4 regions of the Paenibacillus sp. NPDC093718 genome follow, and region 1 is predicted to be linked to each of the others. Evidence: predicted binding sites of a transcription regulator. Region 1 holds the regulator's gene; each other region holds the start of a gene.
What was found. The regulator Rex, encoded in region 1, represses fermentation and respiration genes when NADH is low (regulators of the CRP and FNR family bind a similar motif). The targets are predictions, from matches to a motif close to TTGTGAAATATTTCACAA.
Positions count from the first base shown of each region.

Region 2: a site for Rex is predicted at 2,642-2,659, ahead of ACQKPA_RS30025 (flavocytochrome c). Genes of this name have one in related genera too.
Region 3: a site for Rex is predicted at 1,571-1,588, ahead of ric (iron-sulfur cluster repair di-iron protein). Genes of this name have one in related genera too.
Region 4: a site for Rex is predicted at 3,637-3,654, ahead of nirB (nitrite reductase large subunit NirB). Genes of this name have one in related genera too.

Region 1 covers NZ_JBNNUS010000002.1:851,888-858,112, forward strand. Annotated here, with positions in the region: gene ACQKPA_RS09650 (hypothetical protein) at 1-14, opposite strand, end outside; gene ACQKPA_RS09655 (DUF5590 domain-containing protein) at 286-804, opposite strand; gene ACQKPA_RS09660 (amidohydrolase) at 836-2,137, opposite strand; gene ACQKPA_RS09665 (redox-sensing transcriptional repressor Rex) at 2,112-2,777, opposite strand; gene dinG (ATP-dependent DNA helicase DinG) at 2,840-5,716, opposite strand; gene ACQKPA_RS09675 (hypothetical protein) at 5,886-6,225, opposite strand, start outside.
Region 2 covers NZ_JBNNUS010000015.1:16,477-22,701, forward strand. Annotated here, with positions in the region: gene fhuB (Fe(3+)-hydroxamate ABC transporter permease FhuB) at 1-873, opposite strand, end outside; gene ACQKPA_RS30015 (ABC transporter substrate-binding protein) at 870-1,904, opposite strand; gene ACQKPA_RS30020 (DNA-binding protein) at 2,215-2,433, shown strand; gene ACQKPA_RS30025 (flavocytochrome c) at 2,862-4,382, shown strand; gene ACQKPA_RS30030 (ArsR/SmtB family transcription factor) at 4,505-4,816, shown strand; gene ACQKPA_RS30035 (NADH:flavin oxidoreductase) at 4,934-6,058, shown strand; gene aroC (chorismate synthase) at 6,162-6,225, opposite strand, start outside.
Region 3 covers NZ_JBNNUS010000002.1:204,247-210,471, forward strand. Annotated here, with positions in the region: gene ACQKPA_RS06795 (aldehyde dehydrogenase family protein) at 1-485, opposite strand, end outside; gene ric (iron-sulfur cluster repair di-iron protein) at 842-1,540, opposite strand; gene ACQKPA_RS06805 (pectinesterase family protein) at 1,913-6,225, opposite strand, start outside.
Region 4 covers NZ_JBNNUS010000006.1:360,334-366,558, forward strand. Annotated here, with positions in the region: gene ACQKPA_RS19990 (sugar phosphate isomerase/epimerase family protein) at 1-625, shown strand, start outside; gene ACQKPA_RS19995 (ThuA domain-containing protein) at 671-1,393, shown strand; gene ACQKPA_RS20000 (uracil-DNA glycosylase) at 1,567-2,235, shown strand; gene ACQKPA_RS20005 (winged helix-turn-helix transcriptional regulator) at 2,383-2,703, shown strand; gene ACQKPA_RS20010 (hypothetical protein) at 2,887-3,561, shown strand; gene nirB (nitrite reductase large subunit NirB) at 3,741-6,179, shown strand.

The sequences.
Region 1 (6,225 bases):
ATGCGTAGTTTCATGAAGTTCCTCCTTCATTTCTGTATGAAATTTTGTCTATCATGTTGCAACACAATAATACATATAACAACGATATATAGGGATGCATGTATTTTATATGCTCATTTTGTACAAGTATGAGTATATCACATCTTATATACTTTTTCATGCATGTCTGTGAAAATATTTAGAACAGTTTTTCCATTATCATTTCTGAATACGCTTACAATTATGAGAGAGAAAAAGAGAAGCCCCCTCTTAAATAGTAAGGGACGCCTCTCTTTACTTCGTTTTTTATTGATTTGGAAGAATAATGTCATTACCGATGGTGTTACCGTCTTGAAAACGATAAAACCGATAACCGCGCTGACCGTTGTGTTCATACTGCAGCTGCCAGGCATACTCGCCCTCATACATTCCAGGCAGCAACCGCTTAATTTCTACGCCAGGCAATTCGTTATAAATCTGATCCCGCATCTGGGCTTCCGACATCCCCGTATTCAACAAAACGGATTGGACAGCGTCGGCACCTTCAACAGGTACGTTGTCATCCGTAAATTTTACCCATACCATACGATCTTGATTGTCTTGATCCTTCCCGCTTATCACCCAATAGTTATTATCCTCGCCCCACACCGATTTATAGGTTTTCCCGGACGTAACCAATTGGCCATGCTGTTTGGCGGCAGCAATTGCCATTCTTTCTTCATTCCATGTATCTTTCATAACATATGAATAATAGAGCTGTAAACCAAGCAGTAACAGCAGCACGCCGGATACACTCAGCAATATCCACTTCGTTTTTTTCTTCAAATCCGTCTTCCTCGCTCCCCTTGATTATTCCCTAGAGGGTTGTAAGACGCTCAAAGGCACGCTGCGCTTCCCGGCGGATACGTTCCTCATCGAGAGTAAGACTCGCGCCATTCTTCACGACCTGCTTGCCGTCAACCCATACATGCTCAACATCCTTCGCACTGGCGGAGTAGATAGCATGAGAAATGTAATCCGTCTTCGGAAGGAAGTGCGCCTGATCCGTGTTCAATGCGATCATATCTGCCTTCATACCTACCGCAAGCGTACCAATATCCGTAAGGAAGGCTGACTTGGCTCCATATTCTGTACCCATCCGAAGCGCTTCGGATGCTGGAATCGCGGTTGGATCCCCGCTCACTCCTTTATGGATCAGTGCGGCCAGCCGCATCTCTTCAAACATATCCAGATTATTATTGCTGGCAGGTCCATCGGTACCCAAAGACACGGTGACCCCGGCTTTCAGCAGTGCAGGCACGCGAGCGATGCCGCTGGCAAGCTTCAAATTGCTGCCTGGATTATGCGAAACCATCACTTGATGTTTGGCCAGAATTTCGATTTCTTCATCGGTCAGATGAACGGCATGCGCAAGCAGCGTTGGACGGGAGAACATGCCAAGCTTCTCTAGATGCGCAACAGGCCGAAGTCCGTAGTCATTTACATTCTGAGCGACTTCCGTTTCCGTTTCGGACATATGCGTATGCAAAGGCAGATTCAAATCATGTGACGCCTGCACGAATTTTTCGATGAAATCCGGCGGGCACGTATAGGGTGCATGCGGTGAGATCATCGTCGTAATTCTACCGTCAGCCTTGCCATGCCAGTCTTTCGCGAATGCAACCGCCTCATCCAGCTTCTGCTGCTGCACCTCAGGCGGACATAATCCGATGACACCGCGTGTCAGAACGCCGCGCATTCCGGAGTCCTGCACAACCTTCGCAACCTGATCCATATGATCATACATATCCACAAATGTCGTGGTTCCGCCTTTGATCATCTCCAGCACGGAGAGTGAGGTTCCCCAGTATACATCGTCGGCCGTGAATTTGGCTTCCATTGGCCACATCTTTTCCTGAAGCCATACCTGTAGTGCCAGATCGTCGCCATACCCGCGAAGTAGCGACATGGCCGCATGACCGTGCGTGTTCACCAATCCAGGCAGGAAAAACAGATGGGTTCCGTCGATGATTTCTGTTCCCTCTTGGACAGTCGGCTCTTCTTCACCCAGGTAGGTGATCCGGTCATTCTCCACGACCATATATCCGCGTAACACGGATTTTCCTTCCTCTAGTACCGCAAACGTTCCGTTTTTAACCATCCACTTCGTTGTCGTCATGTGCTGCATCCTCCTTGCCGTTATCCAAATAATAGGCCAAACTCTGCAAATCCGTAGTAAAATCAGCCGTATGAATCCGGATATGGGATGGAGCTTTCAGGATGGTCGGCGCAAAATTCAGGATAGCCTCGATGCCTGCCGCGATAAGCTGATTCGCTACATTCTGCGCCTCAAAATCCGGAACGGTGATAATTCCGATACGAATGCCGTACTCATGAACCGTCTTCTCCAGTTCCTCCATCGGCTGTACGACCAAATTGTTAATTTTCATACCAACTTTGGGAGAATACGAATCGAAAACCGCCACAATCTTCATATTGTCCTTTAGAAATGCATTGTAATTCGATAATGCATGTCCAAGATTACCGGCCCCAATCAATGCGACATTGATCTTCTGGTCCAGCTTTAGAATCTGGCGAATTTTCTCGATCAGATAAGATACGTCATATCCGATCCCTTTCCGTCCAAAATCACCGAAATACGCTAGGTCCTTACGAATTTGAGCAGGATTGAGGTCCAGTTTCTGTCCCAATTCCTGGGAGGAAACCGTGGAGACCTCCCTTTTCTGAAGCTCATTCAAATAGCGCAAGTATACAGGTAATCTGCGGACCACGGCTTCCGAAATTTTTTCCGATTTCATGCATGCTCCCCCTAATAATAGGTTAATAACTACATTTGTTTGTGCTCGTTCATGGTTTCACTTTATTCAGCTTGATTCCCTATGCCTGCCTCTGCCTGCAGCCATTCCGAAATTCGGGGAACGATTCCCTCTGTCGGCATGTGCTCCATCTTCGGTCCCGGCAAGGAATATAAAAAATACTTCCCATAATAGGATTCAATGACCCGAGTATCGTAGACGATGACAATCCCCTTATCCTGCGCGGTCCGTACCAATCGACCAAATCCCTGTTTGAAGCGGATGACCGCTTGCGGGACCGATAGCTTCATGAACGGGTTCTTCTTCTGCTGCTGCAGCAATTCGCTCTTGGCTTCGACCAATGGGTGGTTCGGCGGCTGGAACGGCAGCCGGACGATGGCAAGGCAAGTGAGTGCCTCACCGGGTATATCTACCCCTTCCCAGAAGGAGCTGGTACCCAGCAGGACCGAAGCGCTGCTATCCTGGAATCTCCGGATTAACTTGGTTCGGCTGGTTCCGTCCATCCCTTGTCCCAGTACCGTAATATCGCTGGATGCCAGCGCCTCCTTCAAGGGCTCATGCACCTGACGGAGCATGCGGTACGAGGTGAACAGGACAAGCATGCGACCATGTGTCGCGATTGCCGTATCAGCCAATGATTGCACAAGTGTATTCACAAAGAGCGCATCCCCGACCGAGCCCTTCACGCTCGGAAAATCGCGCGGCACAACAAGGAGTGCCTGCTCCCTGTAATTAAACGGGGACGGCAGCAGAACTGTGTTCAGGTTGCCGCTATCTGCCGCTTCCTGAAGACCCAAGTTCTCGATCATGAACTGAAACGATTTGTCCACAGACAAGGTCGCCGATGTCAGGATCACGCTTTGTTTCTTGTCAAAAAACAATTCCTTTAAGTGGGTGCTGACGTCGACAGGCACCGCGTAAAGCTGCAGCGATTTGCCGCGGAAGTTGCCGTTGGCCTCCATCCAGTACACCGTACCTTCATCATTCAGGGCCATGAAGGACCTCAGGTCCTCACGGTGTGCGGCCAGGTCCTTAAACAGACCCGATAGGTCTGTCAACAGACTGTCCGCGCTGTAGTCGTCCAAATCTTCCTTCATTTCGGCGATCAGCTTGTCACCCTTGCGTACGACATCGCCCAGCGTCAGATGAATTTGATGCTCCAGCTCGGCAAGCGAATCCCAATCCTTCGGCTTCTTCAGAGGCGATAACCGAAGCGAGAATTGACCGGCATCCCCCGGGGTCGCATCTCCGCGTTCCGGAAGTAGTCCGAACAATTGATCGCTGAGCCTGTCCCAGTTCTCTTTGGCGGTGATCAGGTCCGGATAGATCCGATCGATGATGGAAGACCACTCGACAGCCTTTTCATGCGATGATGCTTGCAGCAGCTGGCGAAGAGCCGGAAGCTGACCGCTGCGGCTGTCTTTGTACATACGGGTCAACGTGTGGACAACCGAAAAATATTTCATCTGCAAGCCAAGGTGCTTGCCAGCGACGTCCTCCAAATGATGCGCTTCATCGATGACGAGACGCTCATAACTCGGAAGCAGCTGGTGATTCGCTTTCACGTCGGTGAACAGCTTCGAATGATTCGTAATGACAACATCCGCGATGCCCGCTTCATGTTTGGCCCTGTGATAATAGCATTTGCGGAACCATGGGCAGGCACGGCCCAGGCAGGAATCCGAATCACTGGAAATGGTCTCCCAGAAATCCCCTCCGCGACCGCCAAGGTTCAGCTCCTCATCATCCCCGTTCTCCGTCTGGGTCAGCCAGACCAGCATCTGCGCCGCGGTGATCACATCTTCCTTCGGGGAATGAAAATCTCTTCTATTTATTTTATGTTCAAATTTTCTCAAACACAAATAATGGCCTCTTCCTTTGAAAATAGCCGCTTTAAAAGGAAAAGGAACAACCTGGGTGAGCAGGGGAATATCCCGGTCACGCAGCTGTTCTTGAAGGTTGATCGTATGCGTGCTCACCATAACCTTCTGTTCCTGCTTCACGCTTTGATAAATCGACGGCAGCAAATACCCGAGGGATTTGCCTGTTCCCGTGCCGGCTTCGATCAATAAATGTTTATTCTCATCGAGTGCCTGCATCACTTCCTGAAACATCATGTCCTGGGCATCCCTGCTCTCGTAATGAGGCAGCGTTTCCTTTAGACGTTCACGGACATCATTCATGTATTGCTCAAAGCTTACATCAGCCAAGGGATTAGGCTCCGACTCATCCCGGACAGGCGCAATATCGTTCCAATCGTCAACTGCCATGGCAAATTGACGATAGTACGTATGGGTGTCCCCGGCTTGTACAGCCTGGAGCTCCCTGTCAGCACGGATGCCGTCAAAGAACCAGGCCAAATCGCTGTCCTCGTCGGCAAACAGGTCGCTTAAACGCTGCACGGTAAGCAGAGGAAGCTCATCAATCTCCTCCAGGCATTTCAGCAGCGCATAGGCTGTGGCAAGCGCATCGCTGTCCGCCTGATGCGGACGGTCATGCTCCAGGCCGAAATGAGAGGACACCATCCCGAGCTGATAAGAAGGCAGCGAGGGAAAACATATTTTTAAGAAGTGCATCGTATCTAGAATTCGGCCGCTGAACGGTAAATAACCGCAGCGATCGAGTGCATTTTGCAAAAAGTTAAAATCAAAAGCGACATTATGCCCAACCAATACGACATCGTCGAGCATGGGCACGAGTTCCATCATCATTTCTTCCAATGACGGAGCATCCGCTACATCACTGTCGGAAATGCCGGTCAAACCGGTAATAAAAGGAGGGATCGGAATCCCGGGATTGACATAGGTGCCGTATACGCGGGAGATGCTTCGATCCTCTTCGATGATGGCCAGTCCAACCTGAATGATCTCATCTGCTGACTGGTTGCCCGTGGTTTCAAAATCCAATACGGCAAATTTCATTTCGATAAAATCCCTTTCCTCCAGACTAATTAACAGCATACCAGAAGTTGCGGGTTTTGAACATTCCGGGTAAAAAATCCCCGCTCTCCTCCACCGCTCCATACGGCAAAAAGCGATACCAAAGTCTCAAGGATGAGCTCTGGCATCGCTTCTTGTTTGGGCTTGATTTCTACAGCAAAGAGATCAATTGGCTGCCGTACTGGAGCTCACCGCGATTCTGCTTGCAGACCTCCAGATTGATAATGGGGTCAGGAAGCGTCGGGTCGCTGTGAATCGCCAGTGCGAAATGCTCCTCGGCCTTCCCTTGTTGTCCATTTAACACCTCGATGCATCCAAGCGCATTATAAATCATCGCCCGCATCTTCTTGTTGTCTGCCAGGGGCAGGATGGACACCAACACATCGGATGCTGGTATGGTTTGCCCCAAATAAAGATGGGACATCGCAATATACAGCTTGATCAGAAGGCTATCCGGAAATACCGTGGCGGCCGCCTCAAACTGCTGTATG
Region 2 (6,225 bases), on a different contig from region 1:
CAGGCGGACCAGATGGGGAGCGACCAGCCCGATAAAGCCAATCGGACCCACCACGCTCACGGTCACGCAGGCCAACACAATGGCTGCCCCCATCGCAAGCAAGCGGGTGGTGCCGACTTTTTGACCAAGGGAACGTGCCGACTCCTCATTGAGGGTCAGAATGTCCCACTGACGTACCGCCAAACACAGCACGATCAGCCCGCCAATGATCCACGGCCATGAAAAAGCTACGCCATCCCAGTCATTCTGAATAAGCGAGCCGGAGCCCCACAGAAAAATCCCCTGCGTCGTTTGCTGGTTCAGCAGCACCAGTGCACTCGTAACGGAGGATAAAACCAGGGTAACAATCATCCCGGATAATGCAATCCGTAGAGGTGAGCCCTGCGTTTTTCCCGCCAGCGCATAGACGGCGACGGCCGCCAGCGTCCCCCCTGCCACAGCCAGTGGAAGGGCATACTGATGCAGCAGTCCCGGCCAGAAGATCATCCCCGCCACGACGGCCAAATAAGCGCCGGCATTCACGCCAAGCGTCGTCTCCGATGCCAGCGGGTTGCGCGTGACGGTCTGCATAAGCACGCCCGACACCGCCAAGGCGGCGCCAGCCAACAGGCCCATGACCGTACGCGGAAGGCGCACGCTGCGAATGAGATGGTGATCCGCAATATCCTGCGGAGACACCAGGGCCTGCACGACCGTATTGACGGATATATCGGCTAGCCCTTGCGTCAAGCTGATAAACGTGAGAAATAGCAGAGCCACAAGGCCTCCAACCAGCATCCATAACGGCTTCCAGCCCCTACCTGATGAAACGGGTGGGGCTGGATGGATGCTCACCGGCGCGGAGCCTTGTGCCAGTTTGTTGCCGAGACTCATTTTGTGAGCAGATCAGCTGTCTTCTGGGCCATAGTTTGGGCAGACAATGGGCCGCCGTATGGCCACATGTCACCGCCAAGTGCGTACACGCGGTCTTCTTTAACAAAGTTCAGACCTTTCCACACCGGATTGTCCTTCAATTGGTTCTCGATGATGTTATCGCTATCCTGGATAATATGCAGGAAATTCGCATCCTGAAGGGGAGGCAATGCCTCTACGTCCGCGGTGGTGAATCCGTAAACCTCAAATTGATTTGGCTTATGGGCGTTGGTCAGCCCAATGTGCTCAAGAATTTTGACAGCCAAGGAATTATCCGTCGATAACCGGAAGATCGCCGCATTCTGGTTACTGTACCCCATGGCAAGCGCAAACGGTTTTTCCGTCATGCCGGCTCCTTCAAGCTTGGCTTTGGCATCGGCATAGGTTTGATCCAGATCGCTAAGCACTTTCGCGGCTTCGTCTTTTTTGCCAAGCACGTCAGCAATCGTATTGAAGGTATTAACCATCTCTTCATATTGATCCCCTTGTCCCTCAGTCGGATAAGGATCAAACACCAAGGTGGGGGCAATGCTGTTGTATGTATCATAGCCAGCTTCAAGATTCGATTTCAAACCGATGATCAGGTCCGGCTTCAAGGAAGCGATCAGCTCCATATTAGGCTCTTGACGGGTGCCGACATCGGTAACGTCCGCCCCGATCTCTACCGGGATGTTCACCCATTGGTTCATCCCTTCAATGTCTGCAATGCCTACAGGCTGAACACCAAGTGCCAGGACATCCTCCGCGTAAAGCCATTCCAGCGCGACAATACGCTTCGGAACGCCCGTAATTTTTGTCTCGCCCAGAGCGTGCTTGATGGTTCGGGTCTCCGGCGTGGCTTCGGTGTTATCCCCGCCCTGCGCGGCCCCTTGATCCGAATTCTTCGCTGCCGTGGAGCTGACTCCTTCATTGGATGCCGCGCCACCGCCGCAACCGGCTAAAGCCAAAGCAAATATCAATACGATTAACACGAGCCCCTTCATACTGCGCATCGAATTTCTCCCCCTCTTACCTTCTATGTATTGTAGATATTGTTTATTAATAATAATTATTGAGAACAATTATCATTATCAACGCTCAGCACAATGATAATTATTCTCATTAAGATTGTCAATAGAATTTATGAAGATTGTCTAAACGATCCGTGAATCTGTCCTTCTTCCATGATTATAGGATTCGTTCTTTACAGAACATTAGATGTATAACATAATCTTACTGATTATTCCTACAAACTTAACCTCTACCACTCATTCTTGTGCCTTGTATCCATTGAACATAACAATCGAAGAGAGAGGGATCTCCATGCGTGACAAAACCCCCACTCCGGCTGCAGAAAGCGGCTTTCCCGTTAAGGCCGGCAAACCCGCACGCCAAGCCCTTATCGTCGCAGGTTATCATCAGCTTGCTGACCTCACCCAAGCATCCGAGAAAGAACTCCTGGCGCTTCACGGGGTAGGACCCAAAGCGGTCAGAATACTACGCGAAGCTCTTGCCGAGAAGGGTCTAGCCTTCAAAGAATAAATAAACACGGTAGGTCTCCTGAAGCCATAAGGACCAGGGATCTATCGTGTTTATTTTTTCCCATACAGCGCACCCATCTTGGATTGGTGCGCTCGTTGATGTTCCATATCATCTATCCAATGGGACTTCGACTATATGATGTTATAGCCCCTAAATATCGAATACTACATTCATCACCATCGTATCAATATTGGAAATGGATTCACAATTGTGAAATAATTCACCACTTAATTGACCGCCCTATATTAAAATGAAGAGGACCTAACGAGGCAGACGGTAGGAGGCACCCGGCGAATTTATGAGATTCGGAGAGTAAAGGTAACGCTCATGTTTCCTTTCATTTCTCGTTGCTCTACGTTACGCCCTCTTTTTTCGTTTGGCTCTCTTCGGTCAACTAAACAGATATAGAGAAAGTGGAGGGTTATACAGTGAAACAGAAAGTTGCAGCAACGCTTATACTCATTCTCTCATTCATGCTCGTGATCGCGGGATGCGGCAGCGGGAACCAGGATCGGAATCAGAGCAACGCGAAAAAAGAAGAAGCCCAAGAAACGGCCGTTTCGGGTGCGTCCCAAACCGGTTATACACCGTTCGATCAGCTCAAAGAAAAGTATGATATCATCATCGTCGGTGCAGGCGGGGCCGGTATGTCTGCTGCCCTTGAGGCAAAAGAAAAAGGCATGAACCCGGTTATTTTTGAAAAAATGCCGATTGCCGGCGGGAATACCATAAAGTCATCTTCGGGCATGAACGCTTCCGAAACCAAGTTCCAACAAGAACAGGGCATTAAGGACAGCAACGATTTATTTTACGAAGAGACTCTAAAGGGCGGTCACGGAACCAACGACAAAGACATGCTTCGTTTCTTTGTTGACAACTCGGCAAGCGCGATCGATTGGCTGGATTCCATCGGAATTCGGCTGAACAATATCACCATTACGGGCGGCATGAACGAAAAGCGCACGCACCGTCCTGAGGACGGCTCGGCGGTAGGACAATACCTTGTCAACGGACTGGTGAAAAATGTACAAGAACAAGAAATTCCGCTATTCGTCAATGCTAAGGTAACGGATATTACGGAAAAAGACGGCAAGGTAAACGGCGTCACAGTCATCTTCAACGGGAACGACGAGAAAAATATTGCAGCGAATGCCGTCGTTGTGACAACCGGCGGTTTCGGAGCCAATATGGACATGATTTCCGAAGTTCGGTCCGATCTGAAAGGTTATGTGACCACCAACCAAGAAGGCAGCACCGGTGATGGCATTACCATGATCGAAAAGCTCGGCGGCACAACAGTCGATATGGATCAAATCCAGGTTCACCCGACGGTACAGCAGGAGAAATCCTATCTGATCGGGGAAGCCGTTCGCGGAGAAGGTGCGATTCTCGTTTCCAGTGAAGGCAAACGTTTCACGAACGAACTGGATACTCGGGACAACGTCACCGCCGCCATCAATAAGCTTCCTGACAAATCGGCTTATCTTGTGTTCGATTCCGGGGTAAAATCCCGCGTCAAAGCGATTCAGCAATATGAAAAAATGGGCTTTGTCATTCATGGAGATTCAATCGAGGTTTCGGCCAATGAAATGGGCGTTCCAGCCGATTCGCTTAAAGCCACACTGGATTCATGGAACAGCGCGGTGAAGAACAATAAAGATACCGAATTCAACAGAACAACAGGCATGGATAACGACTTGTCCGAGGCGCCATACCATGCCATCTTAATCGCCCCCGGTATTCACTACACCATGGGCGGCGTAAAAATCAATACGAACACGGAAGTTTTGGATAAAGACGGCAAGCCTATTCCTGGATTGTTTGCAGCCGGCGAACTAACAGGCGGCTTGCACGGTCAAAATCGGATCGGCGGCAACTCCGTTGCCGAGATCATTATTTTCGGCCGTCAAGCCGGCATCAAATCTGCTGAATTTGTGGGAGCGCAGTAAGCTGTAGCCTGCATCTTTCTTTTGGCAAAACAACGAACGCTCGGTCTCGTCCTGATCCTCCGGTAGTCATCATTTTCAAAAATCATATTTACATTTCTATAAAAATAGATATAATGAAACACATGGATACCTTACAAACCATCAAAGCACTATCAAACGAGTCCCGGTTTAAAATTCTGGAGTGGCTGAAGCATCCGGAGGAACATTTTGCTCCGCAGGATCACATGCCTTCCAAATGTGATTTTCATGGCGGTATCTGCGTGGGCTCCATTTCAGAAAAAACAGGACTCGCTCAGTCGGTCGTTTCTGGCTACCTCGTCAAATTGCAAAAGGCTGGTCTACTGGAATCCCATCGAGCGGGCCAGTGGACATATTACAGACGTAATGAGGAGGGCATTAAGCGTTTTATCGAACAACTCAAGGAAGAGCTTTAGGCTTAAAAAGCAAATTCAAATTGAAGATTAAGCTTAAAAGCTCTTTCTTTTTATCATATATATCTATTTTTATAAAAATACAGAAAAGCATATTAAACATATTGGAGGATTCCATACATGAGCAATCAAAATCAAAGTGTCCGATCTACAGCATCCCTATTCGAGCCATATACCATCGGTAACCTTACTCTTCCATCCCGCGTGGTGATGGCCCCTATGACGCGTGGGTTCTCTCCGAACGGCGTTCCAGGCCCGGATGTGGCCGCTTACTACCGCCGGCGTGCGGAGAATGGCGTCGGACTGATCATTACCGAAGGAACACTGATTAATCACCCAGCGGCTACCGATAACCCCAATGTGCCTAACTTCCATGGTGAAGCGGCATTGAACGGCTGGGCCGAGGTGGTCCGTCAGGTCCACGAAGCCGGCGGTAAGATCATGCCGCAAATTTGGCATATCGGCATGACTAGACCAATAGGTGCCGAGCCAAATCCGGAGGCACTTCCGATCGGACCATCCGGACTTGACCTTGACGGCAACGTGGTCACGAAGCCGATGACCAAGGATGAAATCGAGCAGGTCGTTCAAGCTTATGCCGATGCCGCCGCAAATGCCAAACGCCTTGGCTTTGACGGCGTAGAAATCCATGGGGCCCACGGTTACCTGATCGACCAATTCCTCTGGGAAAGAACGAACCAGCGTACCGATGAATACGGAGGCGACATGCTGAAACGCGCCCGCTTTGCGATCGAAGTGGTTAAGGCAGTCCGTCAAGCGGTGGGTCCTGACTTCCCTGTTGCCATCCGCCTATCCCAATGGAAGACGACCCAATATGAAGCCAAGCTGGCGGATACGCCTGAAAAGCTGGGTCAGTTGTTAACCGCACTGTCTGACGCCGGGGTCGATATATTCCACTGCTCGACCCGCCGCTTCTGGGAGCCTGAATTTGAAGGCTCTGACCTGAACTTTGCCGGATGGGCCAAGAAGCTGACTGGAAAAACGGTCATCACCGTCGGTTCTGTTGGCCTCGACGAAGTGTTTACCAGCCTCTTCATCCAAGGTAAGGGTGCCGGTCAGAGGGACCTTGAGGAGCTGCTTAGCCGCCTTGAGGAACACGAATTTGACCTGGTTGCTGTAGGCCGTGCCCTGCTGGCGGATCCGCAATGGGCTGCTAAGGTTCGAGACGGACGTTTCGACGAGCTGGCACCATTCAAGCCGGATTCCTTGAAAACTCTGGTTTAATGCGATTTCAGTCCTCCCCCCTGGACTTAAAGACGCATTGAATCTTTAAATACAAAACCGGAAGCAGATCGCTTCCGGTTTTTTTGCCGTATGTTGTTCAATGCTATTCGTCCAGCAAAGCGGCTTGACGCTTGTAATGATCCTCGATGACCATGCAAGCCATCGCT
Region 3 (6,225 bases), 650 kb from region 1:
GACTTCATGGACAAGAAGAAAGGGAAGTTAAACGGACTGATAACCCCAACCACGCCAGCCGGAATCCGATACAGGCGGTTCTCCTTGCCATCCTCTGTGGAAGGTAAAATTTTTCCCTCCATTCTAAGGGGGAACGTAGCCGCTTCCTTAATCATATTTTTCACAAGACCGATCTCGAATGCCGCCTTCAGACGCGTTCCGCCCAGCTCCTGAACAATAATGGACGTCATGTCTTCCTCATGCGACTCAATATATTTAACAGCATTTTCAAGGATGTCGCGTTTAAGGTAAGGGTTAACCTTGTCCCATTCCAGCTTAGCTTGATAGGCAGCCTGATAGGCATCATCAATGTCTGCAACGCTCGCGATTTGAAAAGCCGTAATGACCTCATCATTATATGGATTGATGTCAGGCAGCGTTTTATCGCTTTTACCGTCTCGCCATTCCCCGCCTATGAATTGTTTTCCCAATTTCGAGTAATCCATATGAACCCTCCTGTGTCGAATAATTCCAACTGATCTATATAATTATCGACTAAATACAGGTAATTGTTAAGTGAATTTTATTTGATCTCTTCTCCCTACCCGGGGAAGGAGTCTGTACGCTAATCATGACAAAACAATAACGCCCTAACCATAAAGGTTAGGGCGTTATTGTACGGTTCGATAGTCATCCGGGCAGACGTTCATTCACTTTCACGGTCTTCAAACAATGTGTTAAAGGCACCCCATCCTTCCAGGCGGGCAGATACGGCCGCTGAGATTATTCAGGGTGCTTTGCTATCTAGCCGGGTAATGATAACCCCCTTCCTCACCCAGTGAAGAAGGGGTTCTAACCAAAGTTATACCGCTTGGCGAATCCGCTCAAACAATATGTTGTTTTCCAGATGGATATGCTCGAAGGTGTCCTTTTCAAGCATGGCCAACCGTTGATAGACCAGCCGATACGTGCCGCAGGCATCCGATGGAAGTTCGAAATCAGCGGTCACTTCCCGAAGCTCTTGAAGCAATCTGCCGGCGTGAGCATGTTCATCTTCCAGCTCAGACACATGCGGCTTAAGCTCTTCTGCAGCTTGGTGGTTAGGCTCTGCAACAAAGTTCAAGATAAGGGGGAATACATGCTCGTCCTCATCTTTCGTATGATCCAGCAGTTCTTTTTTCAGATCCGAGAAAAGCTCCTGCACCCGGAGAAGCTCGGGATGATGCTCACCATGGACGCGGGCCAATTTCGTCACATACGGCGTTAAAGCAGGTAATTCATCCCGCAAGAAGGCATGATGTTTATGCTGGATGTGTTCAATCAGTTCGGATTCCTTCAGTGAAGCCGGACGGCTTTCCTGATAATCGACAAACTTGTTCTCCAGGGATTGAACCTTCTCCAGTACGGCGGCAGGTTCCAAATTACGCTGTTTAGCCGCTTCTTCCAATGGCACCTGCCCTCCACAACAAAAGTCAATCCGGAGTGATCGGAATAAATCCGCAGTTTGCGGGATGGATGTAACAATATCGGATACGTGGCTCTGAAGCGTGAATGAACTCATAGTCAAACCTCCTTAGACTAAATTCCGTCTTTGTGAACTATTTCACTCTTACAACCCAAGTATATGAAATTCCTGGTTCCGTACATGTGATTGCAGTCATACTGAAATGAAACACTATGTGAACGTTCAGGATCGGAGAACAACGGAGCCAGGGCAACACAAAAACAGGGATATCATCATCCCTGTTTTGTGGATTCTAGAATAGAAGCATCATGATTTCCAGCTTGATTCAAAATTTGAGGACTTTAAAACTTATATAATATCTTCCCTTAATGCCTCGGCATGCCGCAGCAGGATGTCCGCCGCCATTTCCGACAGATGCTTGCCGCGCTGTGCCCGGACTTCGTTCTCAAAGCTGACCAGATTCCCCTTCTACAGCTTCTTCGTCAAACTGTTGGCGATACCGGCATTCCCAATCTCTCCGCTGCTTAGGAACCGTTCGATCAAAGCGATCATATTGCCGGTGCTCGTAACCGTCTGAAATTCAATCTCAGCTTCTGCCGTATTGCCCGCAATGTCTGCTCCTTCAACGGTTAAGACATGACTTCCGAGCGGAAGCTGATACAGCGGGATCGCTTCACCGGGTTGAACGGGTTGACCGTCCAGCTTGATGACCGTCCGACTTCCATCAATGCCGGAAACGGAGTCGGTGAGATGGATGTCCGGCGTCCAGTCGCTGGAGACTTTCCATCCTCCCTCTTGTGCCGGTGTCTCTACCTGAATATCCGGTGGGGACAGATCAATGTTCAGTGCAATGGATTGGATGCTTTCCTCAAGACCTGCAGCGTTGACGGAGCGATAGTATATCTCAGCCGATGCCGCTTCCCGATCCAGAATGATCGGCCCAGAGTACGGAATCCAGGTGATACCGTCAAAGCTGTAGACGGTTTCGGTAACGGTCGAACCGTCGTCTTCCGCGCTTAATTCAACGGTAACCGGCACCGTGTACCAGCCGTTCAGGCCGTTAGGTTGTTCCGGCGTTAGTTTGGAGGTTGTGTGCGGCGGCGTATCGTCCGCTTCCCCGTAAGGCTCTGGAAGAACCGGCATCATGGTCGGATCCCAGCCATCCGCCCCCTTCATCATCAATGGAATCGTGTACAGATTGGCTTCGTCCGGCGTGAGCTGCTTCGACCAATTTGCGCGGGTTTCGGCTGCCGCACCAAGTCCGGCATTGTTAAATTCGTAGTATTTGGCGGTATTCTCGTTTTCCGGCCTTCCCCATTTATGCCAGCCTTTATCGTGCACGATTCCTTCCATTTCCGAGTTCATGAACAACACATGGGCAAACGGTCGCCATGGACGTCCAAGATAAACATCTAAGGTTCCGTCCGCTCCCGTAATTTTGCTGTTGATGAACAAATATCCGTAAGACTGATTTTCCGGGGTGCTGGCGGCTGTAATATATCCACCTGAACGGACATTGTGAATGACGCTCCGGTCAAACACGGCGATTCCAGGTCCGTAGATAAAATCCACCGCTCCTTCAATATAACTGTTCTTCACGTACACCCGTTTCCCGGTATTGTTCACAAAGAACGTATCCTGATAACCGATCATGCGGACATTGTTGAAAAATGCCCGATCTCCCCGCAGATCCATTGCGGCCGCCGGGCCTTGGGCACCTGCTCCATTCGCGAACGTGATGTTCTCGGCTGTAAAATCATCGGATTCGACGGCAGTGGCACGCTCATTGAATCCGGTGCCCGTTATCCCGGTATAGGTGATGACCGTCTCTTCCTTGCTCTCGCCGATCAAGCTCACGGCATGCTTCGTTTTGGGTACGGTAACCTGCTCCTCATAGATTCCGTTACGGATATAGATTATCGTTCGGTCCGTATTGCCCTCCGGGATGGAGTCCACCGCGGCTTGAACGCTCGTAAATATACTTGTGCCGTCCTTGGCCACGATGATGACCGAAGCAGGCGTTGCCCCTTGAGGATAGCTTCCGACTCCCGGTCCGTTCTCGTTCACCGACTGGACCGAATAATAATAGGTTTTACCGGTAACGACATCCGTATCGATAAAACCGGGCTGCCGTAAATCAGACGCGATGACTTTACCTTCTTCGTTTCTGGATTCCGACCTTGTAACTTGGTAAGAAGCTGCGCCTTCTACGGCTGACCAGGACAGCTTGACGCGGTCTTTGGCGGGAGTTAATTGAAGATCACCCGGAGGCGGAGCGGTATTCGCAGGGAATGGAATGACCCGAACCGCTTCAGAATTTGCGCTTGAAGCGGTGCCGTTATGTGCGGAAACGACATAGTAGTAAGCCGTCCCGTTCTCCAATCCGCTGTCCTCATAGCGGACATCCTTTTCTTGATCGGCAACGACCGTGTAAGGGCCGCCGTGAACGGTACTTCGCTTGATCTGATAACTCGAAGCGTCAGGTGAGGCGTTCCACGAGATCGCCGCCGATGCATCGCCGGCACTCGCTTTAACGTTCGCAGGCGACTGTAACGGGGCCACCGGACGTACCGCGACCGGCTCGGACGCCTCGCTTTCGCCGGCAACACTTGTCGCCGTCACCGTATAATAGTAGACTTTACCGTTTACAAGACCCGTATCTCTAAAGAAAGGCTCTTCCACACGTCCTGCCTCGATATAAGGCCCTTCCTGGATTTCGCTTCGTTTCACCGTATAGGTGACCGCATGCTCCACCGGCTGCCAGGTAAGATCAGCTTGGGTGTGACGGCTAAGTCCCGTGAGCTCCGTCGGCGCTTGCGGCTTCACGGCATTCACCGAAGGCGTGACACGCACTTGGTTGGAGGGATCACTTTCTCCAAGCTCACTCACGGCGGTAACCACATAATAATAAGTGGTTTCATTGACGACGCTCGTATCCGTATACGATGGGTTGGAAGCACTCAAATCGGCAGCAACGGTCTCGTAAGGTCCCCCGTTTGTCGTACTTCTTTTCACGGTATACGATAGAGCTCCCTGCGCGCTGTTCCAATCCAGCTGAACCTTCCCGTTCCCCGGGATCGCGCGCAAACCTTTAGGTGCGGCTGCCGGCTCCACGTATATCTTGATGTTGTCGAAGTAATAGGTGCCCTTGCCGGTTCCGGGCGTCCTGCCGAACAAGGCGCTTCCAAGCCCTAAGGTCCGCATGTCGTCCCGAAGCTCAACCCGCTCGGCTGCCAGTACGTTGTCCACGTAAATATCCATGGTGTTAGCCGCCGCATTTGCAATGACTTTCAGATTGTACCAGCGGTTGGCGCCCGGTAGGTTGGTCAGCTTGACGTCTTGACCATTCTTGTTCTTGTAAACCAGGGCGTACGCATCCTCCTGAATCGGTAACTGAGGCTTGCGCACCTCAAGAGCAATCGGCGTCTTGGTACCTTCTGCATCCTTGATTTGAAGCAGCACCGAAGTGCCGGGCATGGCCGGTGACATGAAATCCGTCTCGACAACAACCGTGCCTGCCTGTCTCGGGAAGTTGATTGTAAACCCTGTGCTGCCAACAGCATTATCGTATACCTTCAGCGCCTTTTCCGAATCGTTGCCCGTAGAATTGACGGGGACTTCCTCCACGGTGACCGTATGCTCCGCATCCTGAGGCTGCGGGATCACGCCATATCCGTCAGGTACCGAGCCGGCTTCAAGGTTTTCGAAGTCATCGTTCACATAGTACACGGTTTTCGGGCCGCTGCCTGTATCCGCCGTTAGATTCACGTTGGAAAATGTCGCCGTATTGTATTTCCACATCTCGTTGTTCACTTTGGCCGCATCCGCCACAAGGCCGACATAGGCTTGCTTGGGCAAATCGACTTGGACGTTTCCAACCGTGGTCCAGCTGGTTCCATCTTGAGAGATCATTGATGTGTATTGGTTTTCCTTGCGGACAAGCTTGATCCAGTAGGGCAGCTGAAATTCCTGCTCCGGCTGAATTCTTGCAGCTTCTCCCCCCTCTTCTGCGCGGCTAAGGGTGACGCCTCTTTTCCCCGTACGAATGTAAGGGACGACCAGGGATATGAATGGAGCATCCTCCTTCAGGCTCTCGCGGAACATAATGCCGGCTTCTGCTTCCTCATTCGTGGGGGTAATGCTTTTGACCCTGGCAACAATTTCAGCATCGCCTTCTATTTCCTGATAGGCAAAATGAAAGACGTCCTTCGTTCCGCCGATATCGCCTGCCGCCTTGACGGTCACTTCGCCGGGGCCGTTACCAAGCTGCGTGTGTCCCGGAATTCCCGGACTGCCGACATCTGCCGACTTCCAAGGCTTGATGCTCCCTTCGGTGTTCACATGAACGACCACGCTTGTCGAGAACGCCATCGTGCCCGTATCGTCGATCGCTTTCGCAGCCCAATAATGGGTGCCGTCCGCGGCGTCCATCCACTCATAGCGGAACGGCATGCTCTCGTCTTCTCCAACCTTCTCCCCGTTCCGGTAAAACTCGACCTTCGATACGCTTCCGTCTTCATCCGAAACGGTCGCTTCAATCGTCACATTCGATCCGGCCTTGACCACCGTGTTGTTCGCCGGGGCGGTAATGACCGCAGAGGGATTGGCCGACCCGCTGCCTGTAATGGAATTCAAATACAGCTCCAGATTCGTATATCCTTCTCCATTGACCAGATTACGGTCGCTCGGATCTTTCAGGTCCAGACCGCGGGCGGCCTCCCAATCATTCGGCATTCCATCATGATCGTCATCCTCTATCGTAGATTTAACCGGTTCTACGA
Region 4 (6,225 bases), on a different contig from region 1:
AGGCGACCATGAGGATGCCAAATACCCGAACTGGCCGGTTGCGCCTTGGCCTAACGACTACCAAGAGATTCTGACTTGGCAGTGGGACAACAAGGTCATTCCTTACTGGACCGAATGGGGTAAATTTGCTGCAGACCGCAATGTGAAGATTGGTTTGGAATTGCACGGCGGCTTCTCCGTTCATACGCCTGGCACGCTGCTCCGTTTACGTGAAGCCGCAGGCGAAGTGATCGGTGCCAACCTGGATCCGAGCCATATGTGGTGGCAAGGGATCGATCCTGTTCAAGCGATTCAAATTTTGGGCCGCGAAGGGGCAATTCACCACTTCCACGCGAAGGACACAAGCATTGACCCGATCAACGTGAACAAGCACGGTCTAACGGATATGCAGTCTTATGCCAACATGCTGGATCGCGCTTGGCAGTTCCGCAGCGTAGGCTATGGGCATGACGTGAAGGAATGGGCGGATATGATGAGTGCCCTGCGTCTGGTTGGATATGATTATGTCGTAAGCATTGAACATGAAGATGGATTGATGTCGATTGAAGAAGGCTTCTCCAAAGCGGTGCAAAACCTTCAGCAAGTGCTGATCGAAGAGCCGCTCGGAGAAATGTGGTGGGTCTAACAGCTTAGAGTAACAACCGAATAAGCAATTAGGGGGAACAGCAAGATGCTTAACGTAACCATTTGGAATGAATTCGTACACGAGAAAATCCATGACGAGGTTCGGAACGTTTATCCAGCCGGGATTCACACAGCTTTGGCGGAGGGTCTGCAAAATCCGGATTTCGTCATCAGAACGGCAACGCTCGATCAGCCGGAGCATGGATTGACGGACGATGTACTGGATTCAACCGATGTGCTGTTGTGGTGGGGGCATATGGCTCATGACCAGGTAAGTGATGAAATCGTAAGCAAGGTCGTAAAACGCGTGCAGGATGGTATGGGTCTGATCGTTCTTCATTCCGGACATTTTTCCAAGCCGTTCAAAGCTTTGATGGGCACGAGCTGCGATTTGAAGTGGCGCGAAGCAGGAGAACAGGAAATTATCTGGAGTGTAAATCCGACACATCCGATTGCGGCAGGAATTACAGGCCCGATCATCATCGAGCACGAGGAAATGTACGGCGAGTTCTTCGATATTCCAGCCCCAGACGAGCTGGTATTTGTCAGCAATTTCGAAGGCGGCGAAGTATTCCGCAGCGGTTGCACGTTCAAGCGTGGCCATGGAAACATTTTTTATTTCCGTCCGGGGCATGAGACCTATCCAACCTACTACAACCCCGAAGTGCTGAAAGTGATCACCAATGCGATTAACTGGGCTTATTCTACAGCAGGCAAGCAAACCTTCGGCAACAGTCAGCCGGTTCGCGCGCTTCCCGTTTTAGTCTAAGTTTACGAGCGTTTATTAAGAAGTCATGCGTTAACGAGTCGTTCAGGGGGAGCCCTTGAGCGGCTCGTTTTATCGTTGGCGGTGTATGTTCACCGAAATGTTTTTGCCGGCTAGGGATAGAATATACCTAAGTATGGGGTATTGTATGATATACAAGAAGGGGGGCTGTACACATGAATGAAGTACAAAGCGCACCTGTAGATCCCGCAATCATCGCCATATGCCAGGCCAAGCTTGTCCATCAACCCGTTGAGGGCTTCCTGCTGGGGAGAGGAGTCCGCTTCGCCAAGATTATGTTTATTGGGGAAGCACCCGGCGCCCATGAAGTTCTGGAAGGTTTACCTTTTGTAGGGCAGGCCGGGCAAGAGATGAATGCCTACCTGGAACGCCTGACCCTGACCCGGGAGCAAGTGTATATTACCAGTGCCATGAGAAGCAGGCCCTATAAGGAAAAGCTAATCGTGAGATCCACGGGCGAGAGCGTCATCAGCCGTTCTAATCGCACACCGACGAAGGCGGAGATATTGGCCCATGCACCTTTGCTTGATGAAGAAATCCGATGGGTTCGCCCGCACATTATCGCACCCATGGGAAATACGGCACTGCACCGGTTAATCGGAAGTCATGAAACGGTGACATCGCTGCATGGCAAACTGATGGAGGGCCCGGTCCAGCAAGCAGCAGACCCGGAGAATCCAAGTGCAGGCTATATGTTTTCGGTGGAAACCTATAAGATATTCCCTCTGTTCCATCCAGCGGCCGTACTGTATAATAGGAAATTGTCCACATTGATCGAGAATGATTTGGATATTTTGGCTCGTGTTTTATGGGATAAAAGCTGATTTTATGGGAAAAAGGGGCTAGGTGGTTTTCAGTTTCTCGGAAATGTGCTAAAATGAAACATACTTACAATTCGTAAGTTTTCTAGTTTTTTGATTAAGCTTATGAGTTTCTATAAACAAGGTGACTTCGTAAAGAGGTGAAGGGATATGGAAGTTACAAATGTTACGATGTGTCCCCGTTTTGAATCTGCATTTTCTTTTCTGGGCAAACGGTGGAACGGTTTGATTATTCAAACGTTGATGAGCGGGCCTAAGCGCTTTAAGGATATTTCGAATTTGATTCCGTCCATGAGCGATAAAATGCTCTCCGAGCGGATGAAGGATTTGGAATGTGAAGGGATACTGATTCGTCATGTCTATCCGGAAACACCGGTACGTATTGAATATGAACTGACTGAAAAAGGCAAAGCACTTCGTCCGGTGATGGAGCAAATTGCATCCTGGGCAGAACAATGGGTCGAAAGATGAGTCATCTTAAGACTCCCCTTGATGATTAAACCCTGGCATGAGACATCCTCATTTCAGGGTTTTTTTTCTAAACGGAAGTATGGTTCCTGTTTATTTACGGCAAGAATAGGTGGACATGCACCAAGCGGACGCAGCTGCTATATGATGTAAATAACGAGAGCGGCATATCAAGGAGGCGAGCCCATGACCAAGCGGACGTATATCTCCCGTTTCCATTATGGACAAGAGGACATCTCAGAACTTGAAAACGCTTCATTAAAAGTGCTTCATATTTTTGAGAAAACCAAGCGGATGCTGAGCCAGTATGTGCCGGACTCCCTGTGGTTAGCTGCTTCTGGAACAAGCCCGGAACCTGCAGAAAACGTTAACCAAAACGGTACCAGTGCTTCAGTCATGTTTCAGAAATGGGTCAAAGCCCCCGGCGGATGGAAGTTCATTGGTTATGAAACCGATCGATTTCATGCTACCGGGCAGAATATGGGACGAACAGGGAGATTTCTGCAGATGATCATCTGGTCACTCTATGAGAAAATCGTGATGATGCATCCCTTCCTTGGCAGCGAGCCGTTTTTTGACGGGGAAGAGCTGGATGTAATCGCGAATTACTTTGTGCCGACGTATATCAGCGCCGTACCGTTGGTGGAGCAGGGAAAAGCCTTTAAGACCATACATGCCGGCATCGTTCTGTATCAGGAGCATATTCAGGCGCCTGCCGTCACCATGCAATCGGATGGTGGCTTATTAGAGGGGAACTGGATGACCGGGGTGAATCTGGACGCGAAGGGGTTTGCGGGTATTCGCCCTTATTTAAAAGTGCCAAGCGGCGAACGAGCCTATATGGAAGCCGATATTATATAGAGAGTTTTCTCATCATAACCTTGTTCCGACGCGGACAGGGTTATTTGGCATTTTTGTTTAAAATTTTAACGATTTATGTGAAATATATCACAAAAAATAATGCCGTCAGACGATATAATTTATGTGAAAGGAACGGAATACCACGATCTAGATAAACGTGTTGGGGAGGAATCAAACTTATGTCCAATATAAAGAGAGAAAAGTTAGTTGTCATTGGCAACGGTATTGCCGGGATTAGCACGGTCGAGCAAATCATTAAATTGGGTGGGAATTTTGACATCACCGTCATTGGACAGGAGCCTCATCCGAATTATAACCGCATTATGCTGTCGTATGTGTTGGAAGGCAGCAAAACCTTGGATGACATTGTATTGAATGATTGGAAATGGTACGAGGATAACCATATCACTTTGCACACGGGTGTCACCGTAACAGCCATTGATGGAGAGCGCAAGGTCGTGACAGCTGACAACGGATTGACGGTGCCTTATGACAAAGTAATGATAGCAACGGGCTCGAAGCCTTTTATCTTACCCGTACCGGGTAGTGACAAAGAAGGCGTTATCGGTTTCCGAAACATTGCCGATTGCAACCAGATGCTTCAAGCCGCTAAGGCGTACAAGAAAGCGGCAGTCATCGGCGGGGGGCTTCTGGGTCTGGAAGCTGCCAAGGGATTGGTCAGCCTCGGCATGGAGGTGACGGTGGTTCATCTCATGCAGGATTTGATGGAGAGCCAGTTGGATTCAATGGCATCCGGCATGCTGAAAAGGGAGCTTGAACAGCAGGGTATCAACTTCTTACTAGGCAAACAAACAACTGAAATATTGGGAGATACCAGAGTCACGGGACTCCGGTTCAAGGATGGGGATGAGCTTGAAGCCGACCTTGTGGTCATGGCAGTGGGCATCAGAGCGAACACCGCGATCGCCCAAGCGAGCGGAATCGAAGTGAACCGGGGAATCGTAGTTAATGATTATCTTCAAACTTCCTGGCCGGATGTGTATGCGGTTGGCGAATGCTGCGAGCATCGGGGCGTTTGCTACGGCCTGGTTGCGCCGTTGTTCGAACAGGGACAGGTACTGGCGAAGCATCTGTGCGGCGTGGAAGGCCAGCCTTACGAGGGAAGCATTGTATCAACGAAGCTGAAAATCAGCGGTGTTGATGTATTCTCTGCCGGCGAGTTCATGGAGCAAGCCGAACACGTGGTGATCACCGCGAAAGATGATTGGCGCAAGACTTATAAGAAAATATTAATTCGCGATAACATTATTGTCGGGGCGATATTGTTTGGAGATGTGAGCGATTCGGCAAGCCTTCAATCCATGATTCGGAAAAAGACAGCCATGACGGATGAGATTTACGATTCGATCATGGGCACGGATAGTGCAGGGACAGGAGGCGCCAAGGCATTTTCACTGGAAAAGATGCCCGACGATGAGATCGTATGCGGATGCAATGGCGTAACCAAAAAAGCCATCGTGGATGCCATTACTCTCCAAGGTCATACGACAGTGGATGAGATCAAAGCTTGCACAGGTGCTACCCGCTCGTGCGGCGGCTGTAAACCTGTCGTGGAGCAAATACTTCAGAGCGTATTGGGCGATGGCTTTAAGGCGGCAGGCAAACAAGGCATATGCCCATGCACGACACTCGATCGGGATGAAATCGTCGCGGAAATCCGTGAGAAGGGCCTTACCACGACGAAGGAAGTCATGCATGTTCTGAACTTCAGCAACCCGGAAGGCTGCTCGAAATGCCGCCCGGCCATTCATTATTATCTGGCCATGCTGAACCCGGTAACCCATCAGGAGGAGAGGGAATCCCGTTTTGTCAACGAACGGATGAACGCCAACATTCAGAAAGACGGCACTTATACGGTAGTCCCAAGAATGTACGGCGGCGTTACCACTCCGGAGGATTTGAAGAAAATCGCGGATGTATCGCTTAAATATAATGTGAAGGTTGTCAAGGTTACCGGCGGACAGCGTCTGGACCTCATCGGTGTTAAGAAGGAAGACTTACCGAGTGTCTGGGAAGAGCTCGATATGCCGTCGGGTTATGCATATGCCAAATCGCTGCGGACCGTGAAGACCTGTGTAGGATCCCAGTTCTGCCGTTTCGGTACGCAGGATTCGATGGGTATGGGGGCATTCCTCGAGGAGAAATTCGAAAGACTGGATTTTCCGGCGAAATTTAAAATGGCGGTCAACGGATGTCCGCGAAACTGTGCCGAGTCGTGCACGAAAGACATCGGGATTGTCGGCAATGACGGTGGATGGGAAATATTCGTTGGAGGCAACGGCGGCACGAAGGCACGTCTGGCTGATTCGTTCTGCAAAGTGAAAACGGATGAAGAGCTGATCGAAATCTGCGGAGCCCTGATGCAGTATTACCGTGAAACCGGTAAGTACCTGGAGAGAACATCGGAGTGGGTAGAGCGCTTGGGACTGGAACAAATCCGAGCGGTTATCCTGGACGATCCCAAGCAGCGTAAGGAACTGGTGGAGAGAATCGAGCTTGCCCTGCAGCAAGTTGAGGATCCTTGGAAGAAAGTGCTGAACGATGAGAAGCTGCGCAATACGTTATTCGAAGATGCAAGACCAGTGATCAGCAAATAGATGAGGGAGGAACCTACTTCCCTTTTGCCGCCTGAACATAGAGAGT